Regions from separate parts of the Psychrobacillus sp. NPDC093200 genome, predicted to be linked through region 1. Evidence: riboswitches for the same ligand, from Rfam matches in the RefSeq annotation. Region 1 holds a riboswitch; each other region holds the start of a gene.
The links. A riboswitch is a leader RNA that binds a small molecule or an ion and turns the genes downstream of it on or off. The one in region 1 is predicted to bind S-adenosylmethionine.

Region 1 (7,663 bases):
AAATAAGTACTGCCTATCTTTAAAATATTGCCCCATTCTGGTATATGGGGTTCTACTCCAAGACCCAAAAAGCTCAAGCTGCTTGTTGCAATTACTGCTGTGCCTATCGTCAGTGTAGCTTTGACGATCATAGGTGCAAGTGAATTGGGAACAATTTGCTTAAAGATGATTGATAGATTGGAAGCTCCTAAAGCTCGAGCCGAGTCTACATATTCGTAGTTCGATACCATCATTACATTAGCTCGCATTGTTCGGGCATAAGTCGGAATCGAACCAACACTTAAAGCTAGTATAAGATTCGTAGTATTTGCTCCAAATGCTGCAATAATAGCGATGGCTAGTAATATTCCTGGTATTGCGTACAAGATATCTAGCAAACGCATAATGATGTTATCTGTACGCTTGCTATAATAGCCTGCCAACGCTCCTAATGCTCCTCCAACCACGAATGGAATTAGGGTCGAAGCAAAGCCCACTATTAGGGATATTCTTGCCCCGAAAATAATTCGAGAAAATAAATCTCTTCCGTAATTATCTGTACCAAATGGATACTCCAAGCTTGGCGGCTGGAGCAATGCCTCATAGTTGTTCTCTACTGCAAAATCATAGTCAAACGTAAACCTGCTAGTTACAGACAAAGCGAACATAAGAACGATAAAAAACATTCCTAATATAGCAGTAGAATTACGAGTGATTTTATCCCACATCGTGTTCCACTTCACTATGCGTGAAAGACTGTTACTTCGGGTTTTAATGATTAAACTAATACCAAGCACAAAGTTAAAAATATTACCCGTTAGAGACGTAATGATTAATACAATGGCTAGGCCTTGCATCCACCCTGGTGCCCCTTCATCTCTGACATACTTGGCAACAGCTATCAAAGTAAATACTTGAAGAACTAAAATAACGATTAAAATACCTATTGAGGTTAAAAAAGTGTCTGACACATATGGTTTAAAAAGATTAAATGCAGAAATAACTAGGATAAACAGCTGGGTGAAAATCATCCAAATGCTAAATGTATATTCCGGTGTTTTCTTTTCTTTTATCAAGTTAAAACCAAACGAGGATACAAAGACATTAGCAGTTAATATCGCAATTATTTGGACATAGCCAAGCCTTCTTGTAGATGATTTTAAATGTCCTAGATCCAAAAGCTCTCGCTTCATTCTCCAGTTAATAAAAAATTGAAGTGCTGTAAAAAAGGCATACACAGCAAAAATACTACAAGCAATCGGCTTAATCGTGCCCATCTCAAAATCAAAACTATTAAATAATAAAACTATAGTTACTAGAAGAGAAAGTACTCCTGCAAAGTTCGCCTGTGTATATTCTCGTGACAGCTTTAATGCATGTTGTTTTTTAGTTACCACTTTTACACCTACTTCTTACAATTGCTTCATCTTAGATTTTATACGCGGATCAAAAAACGCATATAAAATATCGATGAGCACATTAACCAAGGAAATGGTTATTGCAATATAGATTACTCCACCCATAATAGCCGGTATATCGGGGATAAATTGTTTATCGACAATATAGCTACCAATCCCGCTAATATTGAATACCTTCTCTGTTACAGCCGCTCCTCCAAGCATTCCACCAAACAGTAAGCCGATAACAGTGACAATCGGAATCATTGCATTTCCAATGGCGTGTTTCCAAAGCACTTGGCGTTGGTTTAAGCCTTTTGCTTTTGCAGTGATAATATAATCCTCATTTATAATTTCTAATACGGAGGAACGAGTCATCCTAGCTACTGAAGCAGTAAGTCCTGTACCAAGCACAATCACTGGCATAATAATTGATAACCAGTTTTGCGGACTATAAGTTGCAGGAAGCCATTGTAGCTTAATAGAGAAGTTCAAGATGAATATAAGACCTTGCCAAAAGTTTGGTATGGACAATCCAATTAAAGCAATGAACATAAAGGCATAATCTAAGAAGGAGTTTTGTCTAGTTGCAGATATAATTCCTACAGGAATAGCTATTACTACTGCCATTAATAAAGAGAAGATTGCAATCATTAATGTAACTGGGAACTTATTGGCAATACTTGTTGCAACATCCTCATTACCTGTAAAGGATGCTCCTAGATCAAATGTTACAATTCCTTTTATTGTATTCCATAGCTGATTGAGATAAGGCAAGTCTAACCCATGCATTTGATTGAACGCAGCAATCTGTTCCTTAGTGGCACTTTCTCCTAAAAGGTTAGCAGCAGGGTCAAAAGGCGATAAATATAAAATGGTGAACACCAAAACCGAAACGCCTGTTATAACAAAGATACTCATGATCAATCTTTCAAAAATAAATTTACTAAACGCATTACTATAAAGACCCAATAAAATATACATCAGTAAGCCAGGAATAAACGAAACAATTAGAAATGCAGTATTCTCTAATAAACCTAAAAAATATGTTGTATAAGTGAGTGGCTTAGTACCATTTAACTCATGTATTTCATTCATTTCATTGGATACAAGCTTTTCTACTCTATCTTCCACGAGTTTATTTATTTCTACTGTCATTTTTTCTTCATTAATTTTTTCATTAAAAAAGGCATGCTTTCGTTCATACTGCTCCTTAAACTCCTCGTATAGCTCCTCTTTTATCCCCCTTGCCACAAGTGAAGACTTTAGATCGCTATTTAAGGAAGAACTAGGATCCTTCTGCTTTTTTAGGTAAAAAAGTAGAAAGGTTATTATATGAACTGGCAAGCCAAGTAAAAATAATAAGATTCTAAAGAAAGAATGATGTTGTAGTCTTCCATAGGTCAAACTTAGTGCGTTGGAAGAAGATTTTCTTCCCATACCAAATACCCCCTCCCTATATTGTATAAATCCGAGTGGTATAGTATAGTATAGATTCGAACTACTATTAAGTCAACGCAAATAATTTGGTTCTATTAAGCGTAGGGTTAAATGCGCCATAATTGTGCGTGTTTAGTCTTCTTTTTTGTAGAAACCGCTCATATTACTTAAAATATACGCTCTCTACTGAAAGAGCATGAATCATAAATAATAAATTGAAGATTTTAATCAGATAGGTGGTTTTCATGGAAACTATTTTAAAAGTAAAAGATTTACAGATTTCTTTTTTAACAAACGACAATGAATTTGAGGCTGTTCGAGGCGTAAGCTTTGAAGTAAGAAAAGGAGAAACACTTGGCATTGTAGGAGAATCAGGTAGTGGAAAAAGTGTCACTGCCCGCTCCATCATGCGCCTGCTGCCTTCTCCCCCCTCCTTCATGAAAAATGGCTCCATTGAATTTTTAGGAGAATCTCTTGAGACAAAAACCGAAAAGGAAATGGAGAATATTAGAGGAAGAGATATCAGTATGATTTTCCAGGATCCCATGACATCTTTAAACCCTACCATTCGAATTGGCCCACAGATTGCAGAAAGTCTTATCAAGCACCAGCAGCTTTCTAAAAAAGAGGCAAAGAACCAAGCAGTTGAAATCTTGAAGCTAGTAGGCATTAAGAATAGCGAAGAGCGCTACAACCAGTATCCTCACGAATTTTCAGGTGGTATGCGCCAAAGAGTTATGATCGCTATTGCACTTGCCTGCAAGCCAACGCTATTAATAGCAGATGAACCGACAACTGCACTAGACGTTACCATTCAGGCTCAGATTTTGAATTTAATGAAGGATATGCAGCAAAGATTTGGCACCTCCATTATTTTAATCACTCATGATTTGGGTGTAGTTGCAGGTATGTGCGATCGAGTGGCAGTTATGAAAAACGGCGAAATTGTAGAAACCGGGACAACTGAAAAGATATTTGAAAATCCTCAGCATGACTATACAAAAAAATTATTAAATGCACTTCCTCGTTTAGATGAAAGGAAGAAACCCAAGAGACCACCGCTTCGTTCCATTGGTTTAGAAAATGGCAAGCCGTTATTAGAGGTCAAATCTTTGAAGCAGCATTTCCAATTAGGCAAAGGGAATGTGCTGAAGGCCGTTGATGATATCAGCTTCTTCATCAAACCTGGAGAAACCCTTGGACTTGTAGGAGAATCTGGCTCAGGAAAATCAACTACCGGTCGGTCCATTCTTCGGTTACATGAGCCTACGGATGGAGATGTGCTTTATCAGGGAATGGCCATCAACCGTTTGAGTAAAAGTGAATTAAAAACGATGCGACGACATATGCAGATTATCTTTCAGGATCCGTATTCTTCCTTAAATCCTCGTTTAAAGGTGTTAGATATTATCGGCCAGGCATTAGATATTCATCGTTTGAGCAAAAATACAGAGGAAAGAAAACAACGTGTAGAAGAGTTACTAAAAATGGTAGGGTTGGATTCCTCCCATGCCATGCGTTATCCACATGAGTTTTCAGGTGGCCAACGACAACGAATCGGCATTGCCCGAGCACTGGCAGTAGAGCCTGACTTTATAGTCTGTGATGAACCACTATCAGCTTTAGACGTTTCTATACAGGCACAAATTGTAGAACTACTAGAGGATTTACAGCATAGACTAGGTCTAACTTACCTTTTCATCGCACATGATCTATCTATGGTTAAGCATATTAGTGATCGGGTAGCGGTGATGTATGCTGGTAAAATTGTGGAGCTTGCGGAAAGTGAAGAGCTTTATTCTAACCCACAACATCCTTATACAAAATCCCTATTAGCAGCAATCCCTATTCCTGATCCTAAGGTAGAAGCTAAGAAAAAAAGGAAGCTTTTGGAGGAATCAAATGTAGAGGATAGATATCAATTGAAGCAATCTAAGCTTGTGGAAGTTTCCTCCGGTCACTGGGTAGCAATTCCAAATGTGAAATAACTCTTGAATTTAAATTCATCCCATGATAAACTTACTTATCGCTAAATTTTGAAAATTATATATTTTTATTTCTTATCAAGAGAGACGGAGGGATTGGCCCTATGATGTCTCAGCAACCAGCCATTATAGGTGTGGTGCTAAATCCAATAGACATTTTTGTCTTGAAGATAAGAAGAATGACTTCAATCTATATTGGGGGTTCTCTTCTTATGAAGAGAGCCCTCTTTTTATTTGGCAAAATGCTTTTCTATTCTATATTTATCCTGAATTTTTTTATCTTAGAATCTACTTTGTGATTTATTTTCGAAATGTTGAACCTATTAATAATAAGAGGTGAATAACAATGTCCAAAACTCACATTAATACACAATTAGTTCAATTAGGTAATCATTGTGATCCAAAAACTGGAGCAGTTAATCCTCCTATCTATTTATCCACAGCCTATAAACATCATGGTCTTGGCCAATCTACCGGCTATGACTATACTCGAACTAAAAACCCTACACGAGCTATTTTAGAGGAGGGAATAGCCAAGCTAGAGCAAGGCGATACAGGATTTGCCTGTAGTTCGGGAATGGCAGCCATTCAATTGGTCCTTTCCCTTTTCCGTTCAGGTGATGAATTGATTGCCCCAGAGGACTTATATGGAGGTACTTATCGCCTTTTCAATCAATATTCTGACTCCTATAATATTAGGACTATTTATAGTAAATTTACCTCTTACGTAGAGGTGGAATCTCTTATTACCAAAAATACGAAGGCAATCTTTCTTGAAACACCTACTAATCCGTTAATGCAAGAGATTGATATTCAGCTATACGCGGAGTTAGCTAAGAAGCATGAGTTACTTTTAATTGTGGATAATACCTTCTTAACTCCTTTTTTACAGAGGCCAATAGAACTTGGCGCAGACATTGTCATACATAGTGCTACTAAATATATCGGAGGTCACAATGATGTACTGGCTGGGTTGGTTGTATCAAAAGGCGTTAAATTGGGCGAGAAATTACAGGCTAACCATAACGCAGCAGGTGCAGTCCTTTCACCATTTGATTCATGGCTGTTGATACGTGGGTTAAAAACTCTCCATCTAAGAATGAAACAGCATGAAGCAAACGCAAAGAAGTTAGTAAAATTTTTAGAGCAACAGCATTTAATAAAAGATGTTCTCTATGCAGGCAAGGGTGGCATGCTCTCCTTCCGTCTTCAAAGAAGCGAACTGGTAGGTCCTTTTTTAGAAAAGCTAAAGTTAATCATATTTGCTGAAAGTCTTGGTGGTGTGGAAAGCTTCATTACTTACCCTGCCACTCAAACACACGCAGATATACCAGAATCTGAACGAATTGCTCGGGGAGTAGATAATAGTTTATTAAGGTTTTCTGTTGGTATTGAGGAAGCGGAAGATTTAATCAATGACTTAAAGCAAGTATTTGTAGCTTTAGAGAAGGAGGTTATTGTTTAATGGAATCTATTCATCAACAACTTGAAACTAGTTTAATTACTGCTTCAACTCGAGGTGATTATGAAAGAAGAACCGGTGCTGTGAATGTTCCAATCTATTTATCTTCTACCTTCCATCAGGAAAGTTTGGATAGCTTCGGCCCATTTGATTATAGTCGGTCTGGTAATCCAACCAGAGAAGCATTAGAAAAAACCATAGCAGAGCTAGAGGGTGGTACGCGAGGATTTGCTTTCGCTTCTGGTCTGGCAGCGATATCAACCTCTTTAATGCTGTTATCTGCCGGAGACCATATAATCATGACGGAGGACGTTTATGGTGGCACCTTTCGCTTTGTGACCGAGGTTTTACCTCGCTTTGGTATAGAGCATTCTTTTGTTAACCTTTCTAATTTAGATGCTGTTGAGCAGGCAATTCAGTCCAATACCAAACTAATATATATAGAAACTCCCTCAAATCCGAGAGTAGGTATAACTGATATTGCCGGTATTGTAGAAATAGCTAAAGCCAATAATTGTCTAACCTTTTTAGACAATACCTTCATGACACCACTCTACCAAAGGCCGCTCGAATTAGGTGTAGACGTTGTTTTGCATAGTGCAACTAAGTTCTTGTCTGGACATAGTGATATCATTGCCGGCCTTGCTGTTACAAAGGATGAGTTGCTTGGTAGCAAGTTAGGTTTTCTTCAAAATTCCTTTGGAGCCATACTGGGTGCTCAAGATTCCTATACACTCATACAGGGCATTAAAACAACTAGTGTGCGCTTCGAAAAATCTACGGAGACGGCTATTAGTTTGGTCAATTATCTAGCAAATCACCCATTAGTGGAGGAAGTTTTCTATCCTGGATTATCATCTCATCCAGGACATGAAATTCATAAAAAACAGGCGGCCAGCTCTGGTGCTATATTTTCCTTTCGTTTGCCAGGCAAGGCAGCTACAAAAATATTTGTTGAAAATCTAAGAATACCTGTTTTTGCAGTAAGTTTGGGTGGAGTAGAATCTATTCTCTCCCACCCCGCTACTATGTCCCATGCAGCAATGCCCAAGGAGGAACGAGAAAAGCGTGGAATTACTGATGGACTGCTTCGCTTTTCGGTTGGGCTTGAACATGTGGATGACCTGTTAGCAGACTTTGAACAATCATTGGAAATAGTTACTACACATTATAAAGAAAGTAGGAGTTTAATATGACCAATCAATTACTAGTAAAAGCACCCTTCAAAGCAGATCATGTAGGAAGTTTCTTAAGACCAGAACGCTTAAAAAAAGCGCGAGCTCAATTTGAAGAGAAAGAGATAACTTTAGAGTTGCTAACTCAGATTGAAAATGAAGAAATTATTAAACTGGTTGAAAAACAGAAAGAAGCTGGGCTACTTTCCATTACAGACGGCGAAT
Region 2 (7,663 bases), 320 kb from region 1:
ATAATGACGAATTTATTCCCTGTTTGGAAAGCGTTCCATCCCATAGTTAATATCACTGCTATGTAGAGAACTACAGCAACAGCTAAAATGGTTTCCTTTTCTGACCATAACGTTCCTGCTAGCCAAATGGTCATAATGAGACCATATATTAATAATAATGCGGCTGCCCACTTAGGAATTGAATGTTTCTTAATTTTTCTAAAGGCAAAAATGTAAATAATATGTCCAATCAAAAATGTGATGAGACCAACTATAAACCAATAAATTAATCCATCTGCAAGCATACATACAAAAAGTCCTAAAATAATGAGTGTTTTATAAATCTTTGGCAAACCAGGCGCTTGATGGAACGCAAATAAAATAATAAGCAACATAGGAATTAATTTGAACGTGATTTTTAATCCAACTGGATCATGAGGAATCAAGAATATATAGATGATTCCCATTAACGCAATAGCAATGGATAAGATTTTACTCCACATAACTGCACCCCTTTAAATTTGTTATTTACAAATATTTTCCTGATATTGTATGAGGTCCTAGTCTAATAAATTCTATATAACCACACTAAAAGGACTGAGACATGCTGTCCCAGCCCTATACTTCGGACACTAGAGATCAAATCTCAAAAAGCTGAGACCGCTCACCGCTCGGGAACTGCCTCTTCGCTTTTCTAAATTTGCTTGCCGGGGCAGATATAGGCGTTTAATCTTCATAATAAGGAGGATTATGTGTTACATAAGTTCCCCCTATAAAATCATGAAGAGCTCGCTTATCTTCACGTAAACCTACCATGAAGGCACTTACAATGACACCAATACCTAAAGTCAACCCATAAAGAAGCCCTGCGATTAAATCTCTCTTTACCATCGTCCAAATATCTACATTAGATCCGTCTATCTGGACGATTCGAATACCTGTGATTCTTTTACCTACCGTATATCCCACCCAAAAAATAGGTACTGCAAAGGAATAGAATGTCTGACCAATTGTGGTAAGCCAAGTATCACCTTCTCCTAAAAATATGAAGCTAATTAGTGATAACGGTATTCCAATAATAATTGCATCTAACAGACTTGCCCAAAAGCGTATCCAAAAACCAGCAGGATTGCTCATAAAGTATAAACCCCTTACTTTCTAATATTAAAGAGCAGCGTCGTTTACGCTATTTAAGTAATCTTCAATCGTACCAATAACTGATTCCACGCAACCTTCTTCAAAAGGAGAAATGAGATGAGCTTCCTCTACAAGCTTGGTGAAGGACATAGAGCCTCCTAATTTACAAAGGTGTAAATAATCTCTCCACGCGGCTTCACGATCCTCTCTGGAACGTTTCCAAAATTGGAATGCACAAATCTGCGCCAATGTGTAATCAATGTAATAGAAAGGACTTGCGTATATATGTCCCTGACGGTGCCAGAAGCCACCAGCTTCGTAATAACTGTTGCCATCATAATCACGGTGAGGTACGTAAATTTGTTCAATATTTCTCCACGTGGCCTTTCTTTCTGCAGGAGTCATTTCTGGATTTTCATATATAGCGTGCTGGAACTCGTCTACAGCTACTCCGTAAGGCAAGAAGAGAAGCCCACTGCTTAAATGAGCAAATTTATATTTTTCTGTTTGGTCTTTGAAGAAAAGTTCCATCCAAGGCCAAGTAAAAAACTCCATACTCATCGAGTGAATTTCACAGGATTCGAAGGTTGGCCAAATATATTCCGGAATCCCAATGTTGCGACTAGTATATACCTGGAATGCATGACCTGCTTCGTGAGTAAGAACATCAATATCTCCTGAGGTTCCATTGAAGTTAGAGAAGATATATGGAGACTCATAGTCATCTACAAACGTACAATAGCCGCCAGCTTCTTTCCCTTTTTTAGCTTCTAAATCCATCAAGTCACGATCGATCATAAATTGAAAGAACTCAGCTGTCTCTGGAGATAGCTCTTCATACATTTTCTTCCCATTATCAATAATCCATTGTGGAGAGCCTTGTGGAGTAGCATTCCCTGTTAAGAAGTTAAGTGGTTCATCGTAAAATTTAAGTTTATCTACTCCAATGCGGTTAGCCTGTCTTTCATATAGCTTATTTGCAAGAGGAACAATGTGATCACGTACTTGGTCACGGAATTTTTTAACCATTTCCGCGTTATAGTCGATTCGATTCATACGAACATAGCCAAGCTCAACAAAGTTTTTATAGCCTAGTGTAGTTGCGATTTCATGACGAATTTTAACAAGTTGATCATAAATACTATCAAATTTTTCTTCGTTTTCTTGAAAGAATCCAGCTGAAGCTTCTCTAGCCTTTTTTCTTACTTCACGATCAGTAGACTCCGTAAATTTTCCGAGTTGTGCGAGTGTATATTTTTCCCCTTCAAACTCGACTTCGGCCGATGCAACAAGCTTAGAGTAGTCAGAAGTTAGTTTATTCTCCTTTTGCATTAAACTGATTACCTCTGAAGAGAACCCCTTGATTTGAAAGTCCGCAAGATCAAATAGTTGGCTACCCCATTTCTGTTCCAATACGTTTCTATATGGGGAATTTACTAGAACTTTATAGTATTCCGTTACAAGCTCATCTACCTCAGGGCTAATTTCATCAAAGAAATCTCGTTCTTTTTGATAAAATTCATCGTTTGTGTCAATAGAAGCTCGAATATAAACAAGGTTAGCCTGAGTAGAAAAATTGTTGCGAATTACATTTATTTCTTCAATCACCGAGTTCTGCTCTTCAACAGATGTTGCTTCCTTCATTTTAGCCAATAGTTCATGAAAAGCCATCTTCATTTCTTGTAAATCTGGTCTCTTATATTTGTATTCCTTAAATGTAACCAATGTATTTCCCCCTATATATATATTAATCTATTCCTTCTAATTGTTTATTATTTTCAGATAAATTGCAACTTATAATTTAACTTGTTTTATTATAGATAATAATATAATATGTTTGTAAATAAATAAACATATTAAGGAGTTGTTTGTTTTAGTCATGATAGAAAAATTTTGGGAAGTTACCATTGAAGAGATGAAAAAGGGATACGTGGAAGAAACAAACGTTTTTCAGTGTTTGCTATGTGGGGAACAGATAGAAAAGGGTGTCATCTACCCGGAGAATAATGTGTTATATGAAGCTGAGAAATTTATGATTCGTCATATCGGCAACAAACATGTGTCAATTTTTGAGTATTTAAGTGGTTTAAACAAAAAGCTAACGGGCTTGACCGAACATCAAAACAGTCTGATTCGTCTATTTTTTGAGGGGAAGAGTGATTTAGAGATCCAAAAGGAGCTAGGAATAGGGAGTGCCTCAACTATTCGAAATCATCGGTTTGTTCTAAAGGAAAAGGAAAGACAGGCGAAAATATTTTTAACAATGATGGAACTGTTGAAGGAAAGAGATAATCATGCCCCTGCATTCCTGCCTGTTCACAAGAATGCAACCATGGTGGATGATCGCTACAATATCACGGAAGAAGAACAAGCTGAACTCGAAAGCAAATTTTTTCCCGAGGGGATTAACGGACCAATGCTAAAATTTCCGAAAAAGGAAAAACAAAAGCTTTCAACACTTAGAGTTATTATTCAACGTTTTGAACAAGAGAAAAATTACACTGAAAAAGAAATAAATACGATCTTAAAAAATGTCTATGAGGATTATGTGACGTTAAGACGTTATTTAATCGAGTATGGGTTTTTAGATAGAAAAGATGATGGCAGCACTTATTGGGTGAAGGATTAACGATGAATTAAAAAGAGCCTCAAGTAAACTCTGCAAGAGCTTATAGTGGATAGAAAGATACAGAGGAGAATCGATGCAACAAAGGGAGCTCGGATAAAGAAGTCAATCCGTTCTTTTAGCTAGGGAGAGATTATAATTTTTGCATCTCTCCCTTTTATTATTTTCCAGATACAAAGGTTTTGAGCAAGGCAGCCCTTTCACGTAATCGCAATTTTGACTCTGAAATTTGTGGTGTCTTAGCAGCAACCACATCTGCATTCCATCCTATTCCTTCTGCAATAATCTTTGCCCGTTGTAGATGAAAATCACTCGTAATAATTGTGACAGAGGTAACGCTATCGGGTAGAAGCTGTTGGGAGAACAGAAGGTTTTCATACGTAGAAGTGGATTGATCTTCTACGATTATTCGACTCTCGGGGATTCCATTCTCCATGAGATATTCCTTCATAACCACTGCTTCCTCTATATCCTCGTCCGGTCCTTGTCCTCCAGTCACAACGAGCTTTACATTATGATATGTGTTTGCATATTCTAGTGCAGCCTCTAGACGATATCGTAGTGCAAGAGAAGGAATCTGGCCTTGTTTAACCTTGGCCCCTAATACAATTGCGTATTCATTGGAACCGTTTGCCTTAGGTTTTAATCCATCCTCTAGCCATTTGCTTGTAAGCATCCACATACCGACTCCACTAGTTGCCATTATTATTAAAGGAACTAGCACAATCCACCTCTTTTTTTTGCTCATTTAACCACTCCTTTTACAGTGATGGCTTTTTTTTCTTCATAACAGAGGAAATCTTTACTTCTTCTTTTCGAATTAACCGCTGAACATTCTCTATATGTAAGAACGACGCCATTAGAAATAGAAATCCTGCAACTATGATTGGACCTATTCCATCTGCGGTCCATATAGAGGCTCCTATAAAGATAAGGTAGAAAAAGAATACACCTATCAATAAATAATCAGTCAAAAGTGTGATGCATATTAACAATAATAGTCCTGCTAATCCAATCGGCCAATGTAACGCTAGCAGTACTCCAATGATGGAAGCTGTGCCTTTACCGCCTTTAAATTTTGTGTAAATAGGAAAGTTATGCCCTAAGATTACAGCAGCACCAGCTATATAAAGCAAAAAATCATGCTCAGAGGTACTAAGTGAGGTCAGCTGCGGAGCAATTAATCTTGCCCCAATAATCATAATTGCGCCTTTTAAAATATCTATGGCTCCTACTAAAACGCCATACTTCCATCCAAGCACTATGGTGGCGTTGGAAGCTCCTGAATTATTTAAGCCTTCTTTTTTTATATTAACACCACTCATCCATTGGGCTAATTTTGATCCATGAATCGAACCAACTAAGTAGCCTATTAAAAGAATGCTAACACTCCAAATAATCATTCTATGACACCCCCAAAAATAATATTCTATCTATTATATTAAACGATTATAAAATGATGAAGTTTCAGAATTTTATATAAAATAACTTGACTTATAAATAACGGAGGATTTATACTGTGTAACAAGATGGAACACTAATCTAATACTCTTATCAAGAGTGGCGGAGGGAATAGGCCCTACGATGCCCGGCAACCACCAAGTTCTTTTACTTGGAAAGGTGCTAAATCCTACAAATTCTTTTATGAATTTGGAAGATAAGAGGAGGAACATGTCAATTTGACCCCTCTTCTTAAGTGAAGAGGGGTTTTTACATTGGCAGTTCTATAATCCTCTCCCGCCTCCAAGCATCCATCTAATCTACTAATAACGGAGGAATTCAAAATGACAAATCTTCAAAAAGAAACACTTCTATTGCATGGTGGACAACAACCGGATCCAGTCACAGGATCAAGAGCGGTACCGATTCACAAAACAACCTCATATGTATTTCAAAACACTGAGCATGCTCAAAATCTATTTGCATTAAAAGAGACTGGTAACATCTATTCCCGAATAACAAACCCAACAGTTGATGTTTTTGAGCAAAGAATTGCATTACTTGAAGGAGGTACTGCCGCAGTGGCCCTTTCATCAGGGATGGCAGCCATTGCATTTTCTATTTTAAATATTGCAGGCGCTGGAGATGAAATTATCGCAGCTGAAAACTTATATGGAGGGACCTTTAATCTTTTTGCTCATACACTTCCTCGCTATGGAATTACTGTGAAGTTTATAGATTCAACGAATCCTGAGAATTTCAGATCAGCAGTTACTGAGAAGACAAAAGGTTTTTTTGCTGAAATTATTGGAAATCCAAGCTTAAATGTACTGGATGTGGAGCAGGTAGCTACCATTGCAAACGAAGTGGGGGTTCCATTACTAGTAGATAATACTTTCGCTACTCCGTTTGGTTCAAATCCAATTGAGCATGGCGCTCATATAGTTATCCATTCGGCGACAAAATGGATTGGAGGTCACGGTACAACAATTGGTGGAGTAGTAGTTGATGGAGGTAACTTCAACTGGAATTCTGAAAAATTCCCGGGCTTTACAGAGCCAGACGTAACCTATCATGGTTTGCGCTACGGAATCGATGTTCCAGGCGTGGCATTTGCTATAAAGCTAAGAGTCCAGTTGCTACGTGATTTTGGTCCTTCTCTAAGCCCAGAAGCAGCTTTCTCCTTTCTTCAAGGATTAGAAACACTTCACTTACGAGTGCCAAGACATAACGAAAATGCCCAGAAAATTGCGGAGTACTTAAATGACAATGAGGAAGTTTCATGGGTTAACTATTTAGGGCTTGAAAGCCATCCTACACATGAACTTGCTAAAAAGTATTTAAAGAATGGATACGGTTCTATTTTGACATTTGGAGCAAAGGGAGGTAGAGAAGCAGGTAGACATATTATCGATAATATAGAGATTTGGTCACATGTAGCAAATGTGGGAGACGCAAAATCTCTAATTATTCATCCAGCTTCCACTACTCACCAACAACTTACACCGGAGGATTTGGTAAAAACAGGGGTTACAGAGGATCTAATTCGCTTGTCTGTAGGCTTGGAGGCAGTAGAAGATTTACAAGAAGCACTTGGAAAAGTACTTTTAGAGAAAACAAATGTCCTCTCTAGATAGAATTTTGTTGTTAATTGAGTGGAAATAGTCTACAATATGTAAAATAGTCAATTAGTTAATTGAAATTTTATTCAAGTACGATTATTTAAATTCAATTGTACAGATTCATTTGGAGGAGACAGCATGGCAAAAATAAAAGCAGCAATCTTAGGATTTGGAACAGTCGGCCAAGGGATTTATCACATTGTGAATGAAAAACGAGAAGACTTAAAAAAGTCATTAGGATTGGACATCGAAATATGTGCGATTCTCATTAATAATTTAGCTAAAGAAAGACCCGAGACCCCAGGCGTATTAGTGACAGATGACTTTGAGGATATTGAAAATATTCCTGGGCTTCAAGTAGTTTTTGAAGCAATAGTTAACGAAGAGCCGGCTTATAGCTATTTATGTAGAGCGATAGACAAGGGCTGTCACGTCATTACAGCAAATAAGGTCATGTTCTCAAAATATAGTATCCCATTGCAGGAACGCGCAAAGTCACGAGGAGTTTTTGTAGGGTATGAGGCGACCACTGCAGGTGGAGTCCCAATTATTAAGACATTAAAAAATCTACTTCAAGTAAACTCAGTAAAAAAGATTCAAGGTATTTTAAACGGAACGTCCAATTATATTTTGACACAAATGCGTTTAGAGGAATCTCCATTTGAAGATGCGTTAAAAGAAGCACAGTTATTAGGGTATGCGGAGGCAGATCCTTACAATGATATCTCTGGTCAGGATGCATTTCGCAAATTAATGATTTTAAGTGCATTAGCGTTTGGAAAACAGCCTGATTGGAACGAGGTACGTGTAGTAGGAATCGATGAAATTACATTAGAGGATGTGCGTAAAGCGAAGGATA
Region 3 (7,663 bases), on a different contig from region 1:
CTTGCGCTGTTATCGCTAAAACTAGGTTATCTGACCCTTGCCCGTTATCTATGGCATATTCCTTTTCAATAAGGTATTCAATAGCTTGTTTGCTATTGAGATCAGTATTTACCATTGCTTTAGGTAATACATAGCTTCCGCCATTATTAGCAAAATGATACTCATACAGACTTTGTAACAATACATCCGATAGTTTGTTTATTTCTTCGTTAGTCAAGAATGATCCCTCCTCAATAATCAATATACATCACAAGAGAAAAAAATTCTTTATTTTTGCTTTCTCCATATAATGTTAATCATACAATGAGAAATAGTACCAAACCGTATGTTGACCAATATTGTTTACTAATTAGCTCATAAAACTAAACACATCATAAGTTAGTTATTGTGTTCCATGTTTATCTAAAGCAAAGGAAGCACGCCTTCGCACATACTCCTGTTCATCATTTAGAAAATCACTTAAATACATTCTTATCAATAAGTTTTCTCCCTTGATTTCTCCGAGAGCATAAGCAACTTGCCATTTTGCATCGGCATCACTATAAATTAAAGCATACTTAGTTAATGATAAAAGTTGATTAGGTAAGTCTATAAGGTTTTCTATGATATTCTCGACTTCATTATCTCTTGCTAGTATATAAAGAAAATCTTCAATAAGTTCTTCGTTCCATCGCTCAACTGATAACTCTTGAAGTAAATTTCCTGTGTGATGGTATTGCCAGTTCCAGTTTGGGTATTCTGTTTCCCATTCTTCAGAGGATTTATCAGCTTTGCGAGCCCATCTTTTAAAATCAGAAACTCCATTTTTAAAGAGTAATACAAGTTCCTCTTCTCCCATTCCATACATACCTCACCTTCTTTATACTTTCATTGCAAAAACTTTATCAGCTTGTTCAACTAACCTGTAACATTTCACAGTGGTTCAACGAATTCTACTTGTTATTTATAATGTAAAAATAGACCATCGATAATGATGGTCTTGTGTAACTTCAGCACCCGTTCGTGAAAAAGTATTATATATTTAACTTCAAACTTTGAATGAACTCATATACAAAATACCCCGCAAAACCTATTAATAATATCCCCGATATTATTGTTAACCATTTAATCATATTTCTATTTAGTGCTTTCCTTGTAATCGATATAATAGTGAGTAATCCAATGTCGTGTAGCAATATTCCACTTAAAATTCCTAATGCAACAATGAAAAAATGACTTTCATCGCTGGCATAGTTTTTAGCAAGTACTACTCCAAATACATTTACCCAAAAAACTAGATTCCCTGGAGATATGGCCACAAGAAGTCCGTTCTTAAATGAGCTAAAAAAAGACTTTGTTACTTTTTCTCCAGATAAAGTAATATCTTTATCAGCATTTTTAATTGAATCGTAACCTATGTACAATAAAAACAGAGCTCCAATAAGCCACATCGGAATTTGGATAATAGGCAGCGCTAAGATAGAAGCAAGTCCTGTTGATAGTAAAATGATTAGCACAAAATCAATTGTCATACCACCTAACCCTACTGCCCATCCATGTATAAATCCATTTTTCAATCCTTGCTTCGTCATTTCGACTGTAATTGCGCCTACAGGCATTGCAATGGCAAGTCCCACCATTACATAAGCAAAATACAAACTCACAATGAACACTTCTCTCAAAAGTAAAAATAAATACCCTCATATGTCCGTTTATATGAATTATTATACAGAATAAAGTATAGTATATTCAACCTCTTATACTAAACTTTTTCGTTAGTAGAATTTTAATATTTCACACTGATAAACAAATCATCGAAATGAAACACATCTTCAATTAAAAATCACAATCTCAGTTATACTTCTACTTTTCAAAATTTCATATTTACTTATGCACCTATAATAGAACTAGAATGTTGGGAACAACTATTAATGCTATAGACCTTGGTAATAATACAAAAAAACGAGGCACCATTGCCAAATGATGCCTCGTTTCATTCTACGTTAATTTATTTTAAACAAATCTCCAAAAATATAATTCATCTGTTTCTTTATAAATTTTCGCCCCACATTTTTCTAAAACTCTATGCGATGGAATATTGTCTTTATCCGTATCAGCAATAACATACATAACATCGGCCTGATTTAGCAACCAGTTTTTCATGTTATTAATAGTTTCCGTCATATAGCCGTTCCCTTGATATTCTGGAAGAGTATAGTACCCTATTACTACTTCACCATTTTCATTAGGAAGACCTTTTAACATTACTCCACCAACACTACAGTTTTGATCTTTCGAAACGATTAACCAATTGGTATACCAAATATAATTTTCTTCATCACTTAACAGTTTTGAAAGTCTAATTTCCATAGCTTGTTTAAGATCCGAACTAAGAAATCTATTTGATTCATTGATAGATAAACTCTGTTCCATTTTCTTTGGATTATCAATTAGTAATCTTAGATTTTCTGCAGTCAGTGGAATTAATATTAATCTTTCTGTGTCTAATTCAATCATTATTACACTCCTATCATAATTTTGTACGTCATTTTATAGACAAAAACAAATTTAAAAATAGGTATATGTTATTGGCAGCTACTCCCATTAAAATTTATCCAAAATAAAGGTAGCATTACACTTTGCCGTCCAATATTGTATGGTCATTAAAGTTTATCATTCCAGAAATATCCTGTCTATTCCAATATGTTTTTACTATTAACCTCTAACTAATTCTTATATAGTTCTATTAATTGTTTACCGTCCGTAGCACCTATTATTGTATTAAGTGGAATTAGATTGATTAAAACAGTTAGATACGATACAAAAATAAAACTATCCAAATAGTTTCTAAAAACTAGGAATTCATAACCAGTTAATAAGTGAAGTACTATAGCAGAAATAAAGTTAAAGAAAACTCCCCCTAAGTAATAAAATGTTTTTTGGCTTTTACTTAATTTCTCATGGTTTTCTGAAAAAACTCTTCCTCCAAAGAAGTAAACTTTTTTTATGAGAAAATTATTAATCTGTAAAAGTGTATTACCATTCCCTATAGAGAACTCACTTACTTTCGCACCAAATATTTTCAAAAAAAATGCGTGTCCAGCTTCGTGAATGAGTGCAATAATTGGGCTAATAAACAAAGTAATAATTATGAAGTTTATTAAAAAGTCCATCTTTTCATCCCCTTTCTAACATTTACGGAGAAAGGGTTAAAATGTTTCGAATATTTCTGAATATTAATTTTCAGCCTAATTATTTCATGAAGTAAGAGTCGTATAAGTAGTTCACTGAACATTAAATGATAAATCAACCTTTTTTATGACTATTGTCTTACAACTGGTTTATTCGGCTATAAAATTTCTATCCGGTCATAAACCGGGTCTTTCCGGTCATAAATTTTTTTATCCGGTCATTAACCTGGTCTATCCGGTCATAAATTTTTCTATCCGGTCATAAACTTGGTCTATCCGGTCATAAAGTCCATTCTCCCCACAAATGAAAAGCTCTGAGTAATTTACTCAGAGCTTTATTCAATTTTATTCTGATCGAGTCATGTTTTTTGCGTAAAAGATTTCGTCCATTTCTGTTTTTAGCTTTTTCGTTATCAATATTTTTTCTTCTTCTGAAAGTTCATCTTCGTTGTAGCCAAATAGGTAATTATTCAAGTCAAACTGCTTTAGCTTACATTTAGTATGAAAAATATTTTCCTGATAAACATTAACATCGATCATATGGTAAAATTCCTGCAAAGCATCTGGGATATAATTTTGAATGGAATTAATATCGTGATCTATGAATAATTTATGGCCTTTCACATCTCTCGTGAACCCTCTCACTCGATAATCCATGACCATCACATCAGTTTCAAAGGAATGAATCAAATAATTTAGTGCTTTTAATGGAGAAATTTCTCCGCAAGTAGAAATATCTATATCTGCTCTAAAAGTACTGATTCCTTCATCCGGGTGATATTCCGGATAAGTATGAACAGTAATATGGCTTTTATCTAGGTGACCAAGTACAGTTTCTGGTATTGGCCCCGGAGATTGCTTAAATGATTCTATCGGTGTTTGATCGACAGGTCCTTCCGATACTAAAATGGTTACACTTGCACCCTGCGGCTCGTAATCCTGCTGTGCAATATTTAATATATTCGCTTCTATAATTTCGGATACTTTGGTTAGTATATTAGTTAAGCGTTCAGCGTTATATTGCTCATCAATATATTCTATATATTTTTCCCTTTCTTCCTTGGTTCTCGTATAACAGATATCATACATATTAAAGCTTAATGTTTTCGTTAGATTATTAAACCCATGTAACTCGATTCTTTGTTTTGGTGTCAAACTCATAGACTTAACCTCGCTTCCAATAAAGTGTAAATCAATACCATTAAAAATATGTTTCTTTGTATAATACAATGTCTCTTCTCTTTTGTTTTCCCTAATATCTGAATAAATAAAACTAAAAATAAGAAAAACTCCTGTTTATTTAAACAGGAGTTCAATATACAAGACAAATATTACTTTCTTTCTGACTGTACAATAGAACATATTATTCCCAATCATAAGGAGTAGCTTGGTATACATAGTAATTTAACCAGTTTGAAAATAACAGATGCGTATGGGCTTTCCATGTATTCAATGGTTGACTAGAAGGATCATTATTTGGGAAATAGTATTTAGGCATCTCAACCTCTATTCCTTTGTTGAGATCTCTATTATATTCCTCTGCCAAAGTATGTGCATCATACTCTAAGTGACCAGTCACCATCACAAATTTGTTGTCATTCGATTTCACAAGAAATACTCCAGCTTCCTCAGAATTGGCAAGGATGGTTAAGTGTTCATTCCTTTCAATTTCTTCCCTTGAAACAGAGGTATAACGGGATACTGGGGCATTAAATTTGTCATTAAATCCTCTTACTAGATCCTCCACCTGATTAGTTAAAATGTGTCTAAACACTCCTGAACACTTTTGAGTAAGAGGAAATTTATCAATTCCATAATGATAATAAAGAGCTGCTTGGGCACCCCAGCAAATGTGTAACGTTGAGGTCACATTCAATTTAGACCATTCCATGATTTCCTTCATCTCTCTCCAGTAATCTACCTCTTCGAATGGAAGTTGCTCAATTGGAGCACCAGTAATAATCATGCCATCATACTTTTTTTCCTTAATTTCATCAAATGTCGAATAAAATGTATTTAGATGAGTTTTACTAGCATTTTTAGATTCGTATGTTGCTGTATTCATAAATGTTATATTTACTTGTAATGGTGTATTACCTAAAAGTCTTAATAACTGTAGCTCTGTTTTTTCTTTTTCAGGCATTAGATTGAAAATAACGATGTTGAGTGGACGAATATCTTGTTTATATGCTCTCTCTTGATCCATAACAAAGATTTTCTCTTCTTTTAATAACTTTGTTGCTGGTAATTGTTTTGGAATATTAATAGGCAATTTATTTCCTCCTTATAGAAAAGCATTAGAACTAACGTTTGTATAGTGAAAACATAGGTAAAATTACAAAGCAATTCAGATTTTACTTGAACCTTGTGGGTAAACTCTGAGCTTGACAACCAAAAACCAGATACCTCTTTCAAACAAAAACGCCCCTCTTTCCATGTAAGAAAAGAGGGGCATAAAGTTGCTCTTTAGCTCTTATCTTCCAAGATAATGTCTTGTAGGAGTTAGCACCTTTCTGTATAACAGAGGTTGCTGAAGCTTCAACGGGCCTAATCCCTTCGCTTCTCTTGATAAGAATATTTAATTGTTATAATTATTTGTCAATAAATAATATTAGCATGGTCTCTTATTTATATCAACCCATTTTCAAGAATAGCCTATTAATCTCATAGTTCTAACCACTTCTCCATTAATTGTTCCAACTGCTCTTCTGCGTGTAATTTCTTCAAGCTTAATGACTCATAGTTTGACCAGTCTGCCTCTACGTTAATCTGATTTTCTAAGTCACTTATTATCTTCTCTAGCTCATTTATTTGGTGTTCTAGTGGAACCTTATTTTCTTGTTTAGTGGTTGGTGATTTTTTTATGGGCAGCTGCTCCTTTATTTCTTTCTCCGAATTTTGTTTAGAGCTAAATTCAACCCATTTTTCTCTTGCCCATTCAAACGGGCCTTCATAAGTTGTAAGCTTGCCATTCTCTAGCCAAACAGTTCTTGAAAATAGTTTATTTAAGAAATATCTATCATGGGAAACAGCAATAATTGTTCCACTAAAATCATCCAATGCTTCTTCTAACACCTCACAAGAATCAATGTCCAGATGGTTAGTTGGTTCATCTAATATTAAACAATTGATGTCTTGATGCATTAACTGTGCTAGACGAAGACGCATTCTTTCTCCACCGCTTAAATCAGCAATTCTTTTGAAAACATCGGGTCCGTAGAACATAAACTTCGCTAAAATGTGGCGCGCTTCTCCTTCACTAACGTTCACTTTACCTCTGAAAATATCTATCAATCGAGCTTTTGGATCTCCTATTTCAAAATGTTGAGAAAGGTAGCCAAGTCTTACATTACTCCCAAATCGAGCTTCCCCTATATCAATTGTTTCTTCCCCTCTGAGAATATTTAATATGGTTGTTTTACCCGTTCCATTTCTTCCCACTATAGCAAGTCGATCTTTCCAATAAACATGCATATTTGTGTCATTTAAAATCTTTTTATCTCCAAAGCATTTGGAGACGCTCTCCATTATTACTACTTCTTTTCCACTTCTAGGTGCTGCGTCAAATGTCAGGTTCATTTTTTTAGGATCTATCAAAGGCTTTCGAACCTTTTCCATACTTTCTAGAGCTCGTTCCATATTTCTTGCTTGTCGATGAAGTCCTGCATTTGGAGGAACAGCCTGGTTAGCCCAAATTTTTAATCTCTTAATGGCTTCTTTCATTTTTTTTATCTTTTTTTGTTGTTCCTCATATTGCTGGAATTCACGAGTGAGCCTTTCTTCCTTCTCTATTAAAAACGAAGAATAATTACCATGATAAAGCGTTAACATCCCGTCCTCAAGATCGGCAACATTAGTGACAACCTTATCCAGGAAATATCGGTCGTGTGAAATTAAAACTACAGTGCCTGAATAGTTAACCAAATATTCCTCTAGCCACTCTATAGCATACAAATCTAAATGATTGGTCGGCTCATCCAAAAGTAATAACTGTGGACTGGTTAGAAGAAGCTGTCCAAGCATTATTTTTGTTTGCTCACCACCACTTAAACTTGAAAAAGGCTGATTGACAAAGCCACTTAGCTGTAACCCTTGAATTACTTTATCAATTTCAGAGTCAATACCGTATCCACCCTGTAAAGTGAATTTTTCCTGAATATCCCCATACTGTTTTAAGAGCTTTTCTAATATCTCGGAATCAGCTACTGCAAGCTCATGTTCTAGTTCGCTCATCTTTTGCTGAAGAAGCCTTATATCCTCAAAAGCATCATATAGCAGATCTTTCCCTGTAATATGATTTTCAAAAGTGGGGATTTGAGCAAGATAACCTATTTTTGTCCCTTTTTTGAATGTTATCGTACCTTGATCTGGTTTTTCAATACCTGCAATCAATTTAAAAAGAGTTGTTTTACCGCTTCCATTTCTACCAACTATCCCTAATTTGTCTCCAGACCTTATATCCAAGGTTAAATCCTCAAATATTGTGTTTCCAC
Region 4 (7,663 bases), on a different contig from region 1:
TGAATTAAATAGTTTTCTAGAAAGAAATATTATTATTTATATAATGATTCTCTTCTATCTTGAAATACAGGAATTCTACCTCTTACTTCTTCTACTAGATTTAAATCAATATCTACTAATCCAATAGTTTCTTCCTCGTTTCCTACCCAAACTATATCTCCCCATGGAGCAATTACCATCGAGTTTCCATTGAACTGATTGTTCGGATCTTCTCCTACTCGATTTACTGCAACTATATAGCATTGATTTTCAATAGCTCTTGCCTGTAAAAGTATTTTCCAATGGTCTATACGTGCTGAGGGCCATTGAGCAGGAACAAAAATTATTTTGGCACCATTCAATGAGTGAGCACGAAACCATTCCGGAAAGCGTAAATCATAACAAATAACGCCTCCCATCGTCACTTCATCCAACATAAAAATATTCTTACTGTCTCCAGCTTTTAAATATAAATGCTCATCCATTAGCTTAAATAAATGGGCCTTGTCGTACTCAGCGATTAGCTCTCCCGAATGGTTTACGATATACATGGTATTGTAAAAGGAGTTCTTTTTTTTCGTCGAAACCGAGCCACCCACTATATGTATATGTAATTCTTTCGCAAGTTTAACTAGAAATTCCTTCGTCTTTACCCCTTTATCATCTGCTATATCTTCTAATCTCGTTAAATCATATCCCGTGTTCCACATCTCCGGCAAAACTATAAGATTTGCTCCTTGTATAGCTGCTTCTCTAATTTTCTTTTCTACTCTTTTAAAATTTTCTTTTGGATTACCAAACGCTATATCTAACTGAACACAAGCTATTTTCATTTCGCCACCACCTATAGACATAATACTAAAAAGATTATAAGATTTGACTAATATATGCAACTATTTAGAAAAAGAGGTATTGTCCATGGAATTTTCTGATCGTTTAAAAAATCTCCCTCCCCAATTTTTTGCAACATTAGTACAAAAAGTAGCGAAGGCTGTGGCAGAAGGTAGGGATGTTATCAATCTCGGACAAGGAAACCCTGACCAGCCGACACCTGACCATATTGTACAAGCGCTATCGACAGCAGCACAAAGTCCGCTTTCTCATAAATATTCTCCCTTTAGAGGTATAAACGAGCTAAAGCAAGCGGCCGTAGATTTTTATTCTCGAGAGTATGACGTTAATATAGATCCTAATAAAGAGGTAGCCGTACTTTTTGGTACTAAAATAGGTTTAGTAGAGCTACCTTTAGCTATGATGAATGAGAAGGAATTAATGCTCCTTCCTGACCCTGGTTATCCAGATTATCTCTCTGGAGTAGGACTAGCAAATGTGCAATTTGATACTATGCCACTGTTAGAAGAAAATGCGTTTCTACCCGATTACAAGCAGCTTACCCCGGACCAAAAAGAGGCAGCGAGACTAATGTATTTGAATTATCCTAATAATCCTACGGGAGCCTCTGCTACTTTAGAGTTTTTCCAGGAAACTGTTGAGTTAGCAAAGGAAAATGATATAGCCATTGTCCATGATTTTGCTTACGGAGGCATCGGCTTTGATGGGAAAAAACCTATTAGTTTCTTACAAGCAAAAGGTGCTAAAGAAGTCGGAATTGAAATGTATACGCTATCCAAAACCTATAATATGGCAGGCTGGCGCGTAGGGTTTGCCGTAGGTAATTCTAAAATGATTGAGGCTATCAATATTATACAAGACCATCTTTTTGTCAGTCTCTTCCCTGCTGTTCAATCTTCAGCAGCAGAAGCACTAAATGGGTCTCAGGAATGCGTGGAAGAATTAGTGGCACTCTATGAAAAAAGAAGAAATACTTTCATAGATGCCTGTCGCAAAATTGGTTGGAATGTGAAAGCTCCTGAAGGCTCATTCTTTGCATGGCTTCCTGTACCAAATGGCTATACTAGTGAACAATTTGCTGACATACTTCTAGAAAAAGCAGATGTTGCTGTCGCTGCTGGCAATGGATTTGGTAAACACGGGGAAGGTTATGTACGCATCGGACTTTTAGTTGATGAGGATCGCCTGATTGAGGCTGTTGACCGTATAGAAAAGCTAGAACTTTTTTAAGAATTAGTTACTGTTATCATCTAAAAGATGTTTAAGTGAAGTTAAAAGACACTAATTTCTATGAAAATAATTGATAAATTGTCTTTATAACCGCATAAAAATTTTTATGACCGGATAGCGCGATTTTATGACCGGATAAAAATTTTTATGACCGGATAGCAACGTTTTATGACCGGATAAATTTTTTTATGACCGGATAGCAACGTTTTATGACCGGATAAATTTTTTTATGACCGTTCAATAAAAACAAGCTTAAACCTCTGGAGGTATCTTACATGAAAAAATTTATAGGACTATTTATACTTGGTATTTTAGTTTATTTTCTCATCACAATATTAATTAGTGTGTTTAAGTGAAATAGTCAACAAAATAAAAAAAGACTACAAAAGTAGTCTTTTTTTATGTCATATTCTATTGTTTATTTAAATTCTTTTATATGTTAACCTACTACACTTTCTATTCCTCTATTGACCTGGAGAACTTGCTCCCTTTCTCAATCGGATAAAACTGAATTGCACCAGTCTCTTCATCATGTTTCCGATGGAATTCCATCCCTTTTACTTCGGCTAAGACTAGGTCAACCGTAATTACAGGATTCTCACCTTTGATGAAGTGACCTCCAAAAACAGCACCATATTGATCACACATTGATCCGTGAAAATGTGTGGCATATTTTCCTTCTCGCTGACATATAACTCCTGTACCATGTAAAAATTCTATAGGTCCTTCTTTTACGATCATTTCATTATAGGCTACACCTATTTTCGAGGAATCAGCTGGAATTAAATAGACAAAGCCACACTTTTGAAAGCTTCCAAAGCAGCTAACGATAGTGGCAGAAGTAATTTGGTTGGCTTCACATATTGCTTCTATCCCTTCTATCAAATCTGTTCCATATTTTAATCTAGCACCAACTATTCTCTCAAAATCACCAACTGCAAAATTTGCTCTTATTGTCATGTCGATTCCTCCAATTGCATAATTATTTATTATCTTATAATTTTAATCTTTTCTAAAAAATTTTACTATTAAAAAATAGCTCTTGACTTTGTTAGTTTAGTATAGTAAATTTTCATTTATAGAATAAACGAAAAACTTAATAGCTTATTATCTCTTATCAAGAGTAGCTGAGGGACTGGCCCGTTGAAGCTCGGCAACCATCTATACCAAAAGTATAGAAAGGTGCTAAATCCTGCAAAACATTTTTGTTTTGGAAGATAAGAGAGGACAATGCATTTTTGTGTGCCTCTCTTTCTTTTTGAAAGAGAGGCTTTTATATTTATTCGAATTCTTTAATAATTATTAAGGAGGAATTTTAATGAAAAAGGTTGGTTTAGTATTATCAGGAGTTCTATTAACGGGGTTGCTTGCGGCTTGTGGTGATGAATCTACAGGTGACAAAGCCTTAGATGAAAATAAATTAGTCATAGGTGTAACTGCTGGTCCTCACGAACAAATAGCTGAGGTTGCAGCAGAAGTTGCAGCAAAAGATGGACTAGAAATAGAAATTAAAGCTTTTTCTGATTACATACTTCCAAACACAGCACTATCTGAAGGTAACCTAGACGCAAATAGCTATCAACATGAGCCTTTTCTAAATGCTTTCAACGAAGACCATGGTACTGAGCTAGTACCAGTTGGTAAAACTATTTTAAACCCAATGGGTATTTACTCTGAAAAATTTAAATCGTTCGAAGATTTACCAGAAGGTGCCACATTTGGATTACCAAACGACCCAACTAACGGTTCACGCGCATTATATATACTAGAGGAAAATGGCTTTATTAAAATTAAAGAAGATAAAAAAGAAAATGCTTCTATTTATGATATCGAAGAAAACCCTAAGAATATTGAATTTATCGAATTAGAGGCTGCTCAAATACCGAAACAGCTTAGCGAGGTAGACGCTGCGGCAATCAATACAAACTTTGCTTTGGCTGCTGGCATTAACCCGAAGGAAGACTCAATTCTTTTAGAGTCATCTAACTCTCCATATGTGAACTATATCGTTGTACGCGCGGAAAACGAAGATGATCCAACCGTTCAAAAGTTTGTAAAAGCTTATCAATCAGAGGAAGTCAGAACATTTATCGAAGAAGAGTTTCAAGGTTCTGTGTTAGCAAGCTGGGATGAGTAGAAATAACAAAAACGTTGCCGCAACCGGTAACGTTTTCTTTAGAAAGGAAGATTTAACATGATAGTTTTAGAGAATATTACAAAGGAATTCATCAGCAAAAGAAACACAGTAAAGGCTGTCAGTAACGTAAGTCTTCATGTAAGAAAAGGTGAAATTCACGGAGTTATCGGCTATAGCGGAGCAGGGAAAAGCACACTTATCAGATGTGTTAACCTGCTCGAAAAGCCAACAAAAGGCAAAGTATACATTAATGGCGAAGAAATAACCCCCCTTCCCCTTCCTCAACTTCGAAAAGTCAGAAACAAAATAGGCATGATTTTTCAAGGATTTAACCTTTTAAAAACTGCCACTGTTTACGACAATATCGCTATACCTTTAAAGCTGCTTGGCTACGACAAGAACGAAGTTAAAAAAAGAGTGGAAAAATATTTAAAAATAGTAGGCTTAACCGATAAGCATAAAAGCTATCCAAACCAGCTTTCTGGCGGCCAAAAGCAACGTGTAGCTATTGCAAGAGCTCTCTCCCAGGAACCAGAAGTATTATTAAGTGATGAAGCAACAAGTGCTCTGGATCCAGAAACGACTGACTCAATATTAGAGCTCTTATTAAAGATCAATAAGGAATTAGGTATAACTATTCTTTTAATAACTCATGAAATGAATGTTATTCAAAAGATTTGTGATCATGTGTATGTGATGGAAAACGGAGAAGTTGTAGAAGAGAACACAGCTATTAATCTTTTCACGAAGCCTAGTCATCCGACAACTAAAAAGTTCTTAAACACAATTAGTCAACGTAACTTATCCCCTTCCCTTATTTCTCAGCTCCATGTGACGGGTGCAGTCACTCGCTTGACTTTCGTTGGGGAAAGTACTGGAAAACCATTATTAGCAGAGGTTAGTCAGAAGTTTGATGTACAACCAAATATCTTAACGGCCAATATTATTGAATTGAAAAACGGAATTGTCGGTAATATCGTGATTCATTTAGTAGGAGAAAAAAATCAAGTACAATCAGCTATTCGCTTCTTAGAAGAACAAGGAGTTGGAACTGAGAGCTTGGAGGTGCACTCATGAGTAGATTCGAACAATTCACTAATCAATGGTTGCCAATCATCGGAGAATCTGTAATTGAAACATTTCAGATGGTAGGCATATCTTTATTCTTTTCCATAATCATTGGTATCCCACTTGGAATACTTATCGTTCTAACTAGACCAGGTCAAGCGTTACAAAATGCGGTTATATACCAAGTTAGTAACCTTCTGATTAATATAATTCGTTCTATTCCATTTATTATTCTACTATTTTTTATCCTTCCTTTTACTAAATTTATTGTTGGAACTACGATCGGTGTTAAGGGTGTTATCGTTCCATTAGTAATTTATACTGCTCCATATATTGCACGATTGATGGAATCCGCACTTTTAGAGGTACAGAATGGTGTCATTGAAGCTTATACAGCGATGGGAATTAAAACTCCTTCTATCATTTGGCATGTGCTACTGCGTGAGGCACGTCCTTCAATTATTTTAGGCTTAACTATTTCGACAGTAGGTTTAATCGGAGCTACGGCAATGGCAGGTATGGTCGGTGCAGGTGGTCTTGGTGACCTAGCATATCGTTTTGGGCATTTACGATATGAAGAGGATATCATGTATGCCACGGTGCTTATATTGATCATTCTAGTTCAAGGTATTCAGTCTATCGGTAACAGATTAGCTGCAAGGATAAAAAAAGATTAAACGGAGGCATTTCTAATGACAAACCAATTGCACATAGAACGTAATGGGCCTATTGCTACACTTGTATTTAATAGAGCTGAAAAGAAAAACTCATTTTCTCTCGCTATGTTTAAACAGCTGGGTCAAATCTTAGAAGAGTTAGAAAAGGATACTTCTATTAAATTGCTTATTTTAAAAGGAGTGGATGAAACCTCCTTTTCTTCTGGAGCAGATATAACCGAGTTTTTAGAAAATCGTTTTTCTGCTGAGAAAGCGAAGGCTTATAATGACTTAACGCTTGAATCGGTTGAAAAACTATACCGCTTTCCTAAGCCGACTATCGCACTTATTAAAACATTAGCTATTGGTGGTGGTTTAGAGCTAGCTAACTCTTGTGACTTTAGATTTGCTTCGGCTGGAAGTAAGCTTGGTATCACTGCAGCAAATATAGGAATTATATATAATCTAACAAGCACTAAGCGATTGGTAAATTTGATTGGTCCTTCTAAAGCTAAAGAGTTACTTTACACAGCTAAGCTTATTTCTGCTAAAGAAGGACAGGAAATTGGTTTAATTGATTATGTTTTTCCAATGGAAGAAGTGGAAGAGGAATGCTTGATTTTTGCTAACAAAATTGTGAGCAAATCCTCCACTGCAAACAATGGAATCAAGCAAGTTATCCAGTCTATTTTAGATGGAGAAAATGAAGAAACGCTTGAGATAGAGCAGTTGATATTAGATTCCTTCAGCTCTAAGGATTATACAGAAGGTATTCAAGCATTTTTAGAAAAAAGAAAGCCCAATTTTACATAAGAGGTGTAGATCATGAGCAATGCTAAAAATAATGACTTACTATTAGGAAATATAGACAATCACACAAAATATCCAATTGACTTTAAGGAATTAGAACAGGAAGCGAGAGAAGCATTAGAACCTGGTCCCTTTGGTTATATCCGTTCATCGGCAGGTGGAGAAGAAACCTACAATAAAAATATAAGTAGCTTTTCCAAATACTCGATAGTTCCAAGATTCTTAACAGATGTCTCTTCTTTGAATACAGAAGTAACAATATTAGGTCATACATATCCGCATCCTCTTTTCATCGCTCCCGTCGGTGTAAATAAAATTGCCCATGAAGATGGAGAAATTGCTGTTGCGAAGGCGGCAGCAAAATTTAATTTTCCTTATATACAAAGTACTGTGTCGAGCTATTCTATTGAAGAGATTGCCGCAGCAACTCCAGGCAGCTCAAAGTGGTTTCAGCTTTACTGGTCCTCCAATAAAGAAATTGCTTTTAGTATGGCAAGAAGAGCGGAAGCTGCTGGCTACGAGGCAATCGTGTTAACAGTGGATACGGTTATGCTTGGATGGCGCGAGGAAGATATTCGCAATCAGTTCTCCCCTCTTAAACGCGGCTATGGTCAAGGTAATTACGCAACAGACCCTGTTTTTATGGCTGATTTAACGGAGCAATCTCAGGAAGCCATTGTGGATAGCATCCTAGAAAACATTTATCATCCTACATTAAACTGGAATGATATTACAGAGTTAAGGAATCACACATCCCTTCCTATTTTGATTAAAGGTATACTTCACCCGGATGATGCCAAGCTGGCAATTGAAAAAGGAATTGATGGTATCATCGTATCCAATCACGGAGGTCGTCAGTTGGACGGTGTTATTGCAAGCATAGATGCTCTTTCAGGTATTGTGGAAGCTGTAAATGGAAGCATTCCAGTTC

Region 2: it holds a riboswitch for S-adenosylmethionine, as region 1 does, so the genes downstream of both, ACQKNZ_RS00410 (O-acetylhomoserine aminocarboxypropyltransferase/cysteine synthase family protein) here and ACQKNZ_RS01935 (methionine biosynthesis PLP-dependent protein) in region 1, are expected to answer to the same signal.
Region 3: it holds a riboswitch for S-adenosylmethionine, as region 1 does, so the genes downstream of both, metA (homoserine O-acetyltransferase MetA) here and ACQKNZ_RS01935 (methionine biosynthesis PLP-dependent protein) in region 1, are expected to answer to the same signal.
Region 4: it holds a riboswitch for S-adenosylmethionine, as region 1 does, so the genes downstream of both, ACQKNZ_RS12410 (MetQ/NlpA family ABC transporter substrate-binding protein) here and ACQKNZ_RS01935 (methionine biosynthesis PLP-dependent protein) in region 1, are expected to answer to the same signal.

The regions. Positions count from the first base shown of each region.
Region 1 is NZ_JBNNVC010000001.1:394,244-401,906, reverse strand. Features, by position in the region: gene ACQKNZ_RS01950 (ABC transporter permease) at 1-1,376, opposite strand, end outside; gene ACQKNZ_RS01945 (ABC transporter permease subunit) at 1,392-2,816, opposite strand; gene ACQKNZ_RS01940 (dipeptide ABC transporter ATP-binding protein) at 3,062-4,804, shown strand; SAM riboswitch class I at 4,874-4,978, shown strand; gene ACQKNZ_RS01935 (methionine biosynthesis PLP-dependent protein) at 5,148-6,266, shown strand; gene metC (cystathionine beta-lyase) at 6,275-7,459, shown strand; gene ACQKNZ_RS01925 (5-methyltetrahydropteroyltriglutamate--homocysteine S-methyltransferase) at 7,456-7,663, shown strand, end outside.
Region 2 is NZ_JBNNVC010000001.1:73,865-81,527, forward strand. Features, by position in the region: gene ACQKNZ_RS00380 (lysoplasmalogenase) at 1-482, opposite strand, end outside; gene ACQKNZ_RS00385 (RDD family protein) at 706-1,116, opposite strand; gene ACQKNZ_RS00390 (M3 family oligoendopeptidase) at 1,144-2,841, opposite strand; gene ACQKNZ_RS00395 (DUF2087 domain-containing protein) at 2,996-3,745, shown strand; gene ACQKNZ_RS00400 (YdcF family protein) at 3,903-4,490, opposite strand; gene ACQKNZ_RS00405 (glycerol-3-phosphate acyltransferase) at 4,504-5,145, opposite strand; SAM riboswitch class I at 5,291-5,406, shown strand; gene ACQKNZ_RS00410 (O-acetylhomoserine aminocarboxypropyltransferase/cysteine synthase family protein) at 5,527-6,819, shown strand; gene ACQKNZ_RS00415 (homoserine dehydrogenase) at 6,943-7,663, shown strand, end outside.
Region 3 is NZ_JBNNVC010000002.1:845,727-853,389, forward strand. Features, by position in the region: gene ACQKNZ_RS11925 (hypothetical protein) at 1-217, opposite strand, end outside; gene ACQKNZ_RS11930 (hypothetical protein) at 383-847, opposite strand; gene ACQKNZ_RS11935 (LysE family transporter) at 1,014-1,643, opposite strand; gene ACQKNZ_RS11940 (GNAT family N-acetyltransferase) at 1,993-2,496, opposite strand; gene ACQKNZ_RS11945 (site-2 protease family protein) at 2,706-3,152, opposite strand; gene speD (adenosylmethionine decarboxylase) at 3,516-4,331, opposite strand; gene metA (homoserine O-acetyltransferase MetA) at 4,534-5,442, opposite strand; SAM riboswitch class I at 5,641-5,745, opposite strand; gene abc-f (ribosomal protection-like ABC-F family protein) at 5,835-7,663, opposite strand, start outside.
Region 4 is NZ_JBNNVC010000002.1:929,498-937,160, forward strand. Features, by position in the region: gene ACQKNZ_RS12395 (carbon-nitrogen family hydrolase) at 33-812, opposite strand; gene ACQKNZ_RS12400 (pyridoxal phosphate-dependent aminotransferase) at 898-2,061, shown strand; gene ACQKNZ_RS12405 (PPC domain-containing DNA-binding protein) at 2,518-3,021, opposite strand; SAM riboswitch class I at 3,173-3,285, shown strand; gene ACQKNZ_RS12410 (MetQ/NlpA family ABC transporter substrate-binding protein) at 3,380-4,198, shown strand; gene ACQKNZ_RS12415 (methionine ABC transporter ATP-binding protein) at 4,256-5,275, shown strand; gene ACQKNZ_RS12420 (methionine ABC transporter permease) at 5,272-5,943, shown strand; gene ACQKNZ_RS12425 (enoyl-CoA hydratase/isomerase family protein) at 5,959-6,735, shown strand; gene ACQKNZ_RS12430 (alpha-hydroxy-acid oxidizing protein) at 6,748-7,663, shown strand, end outside.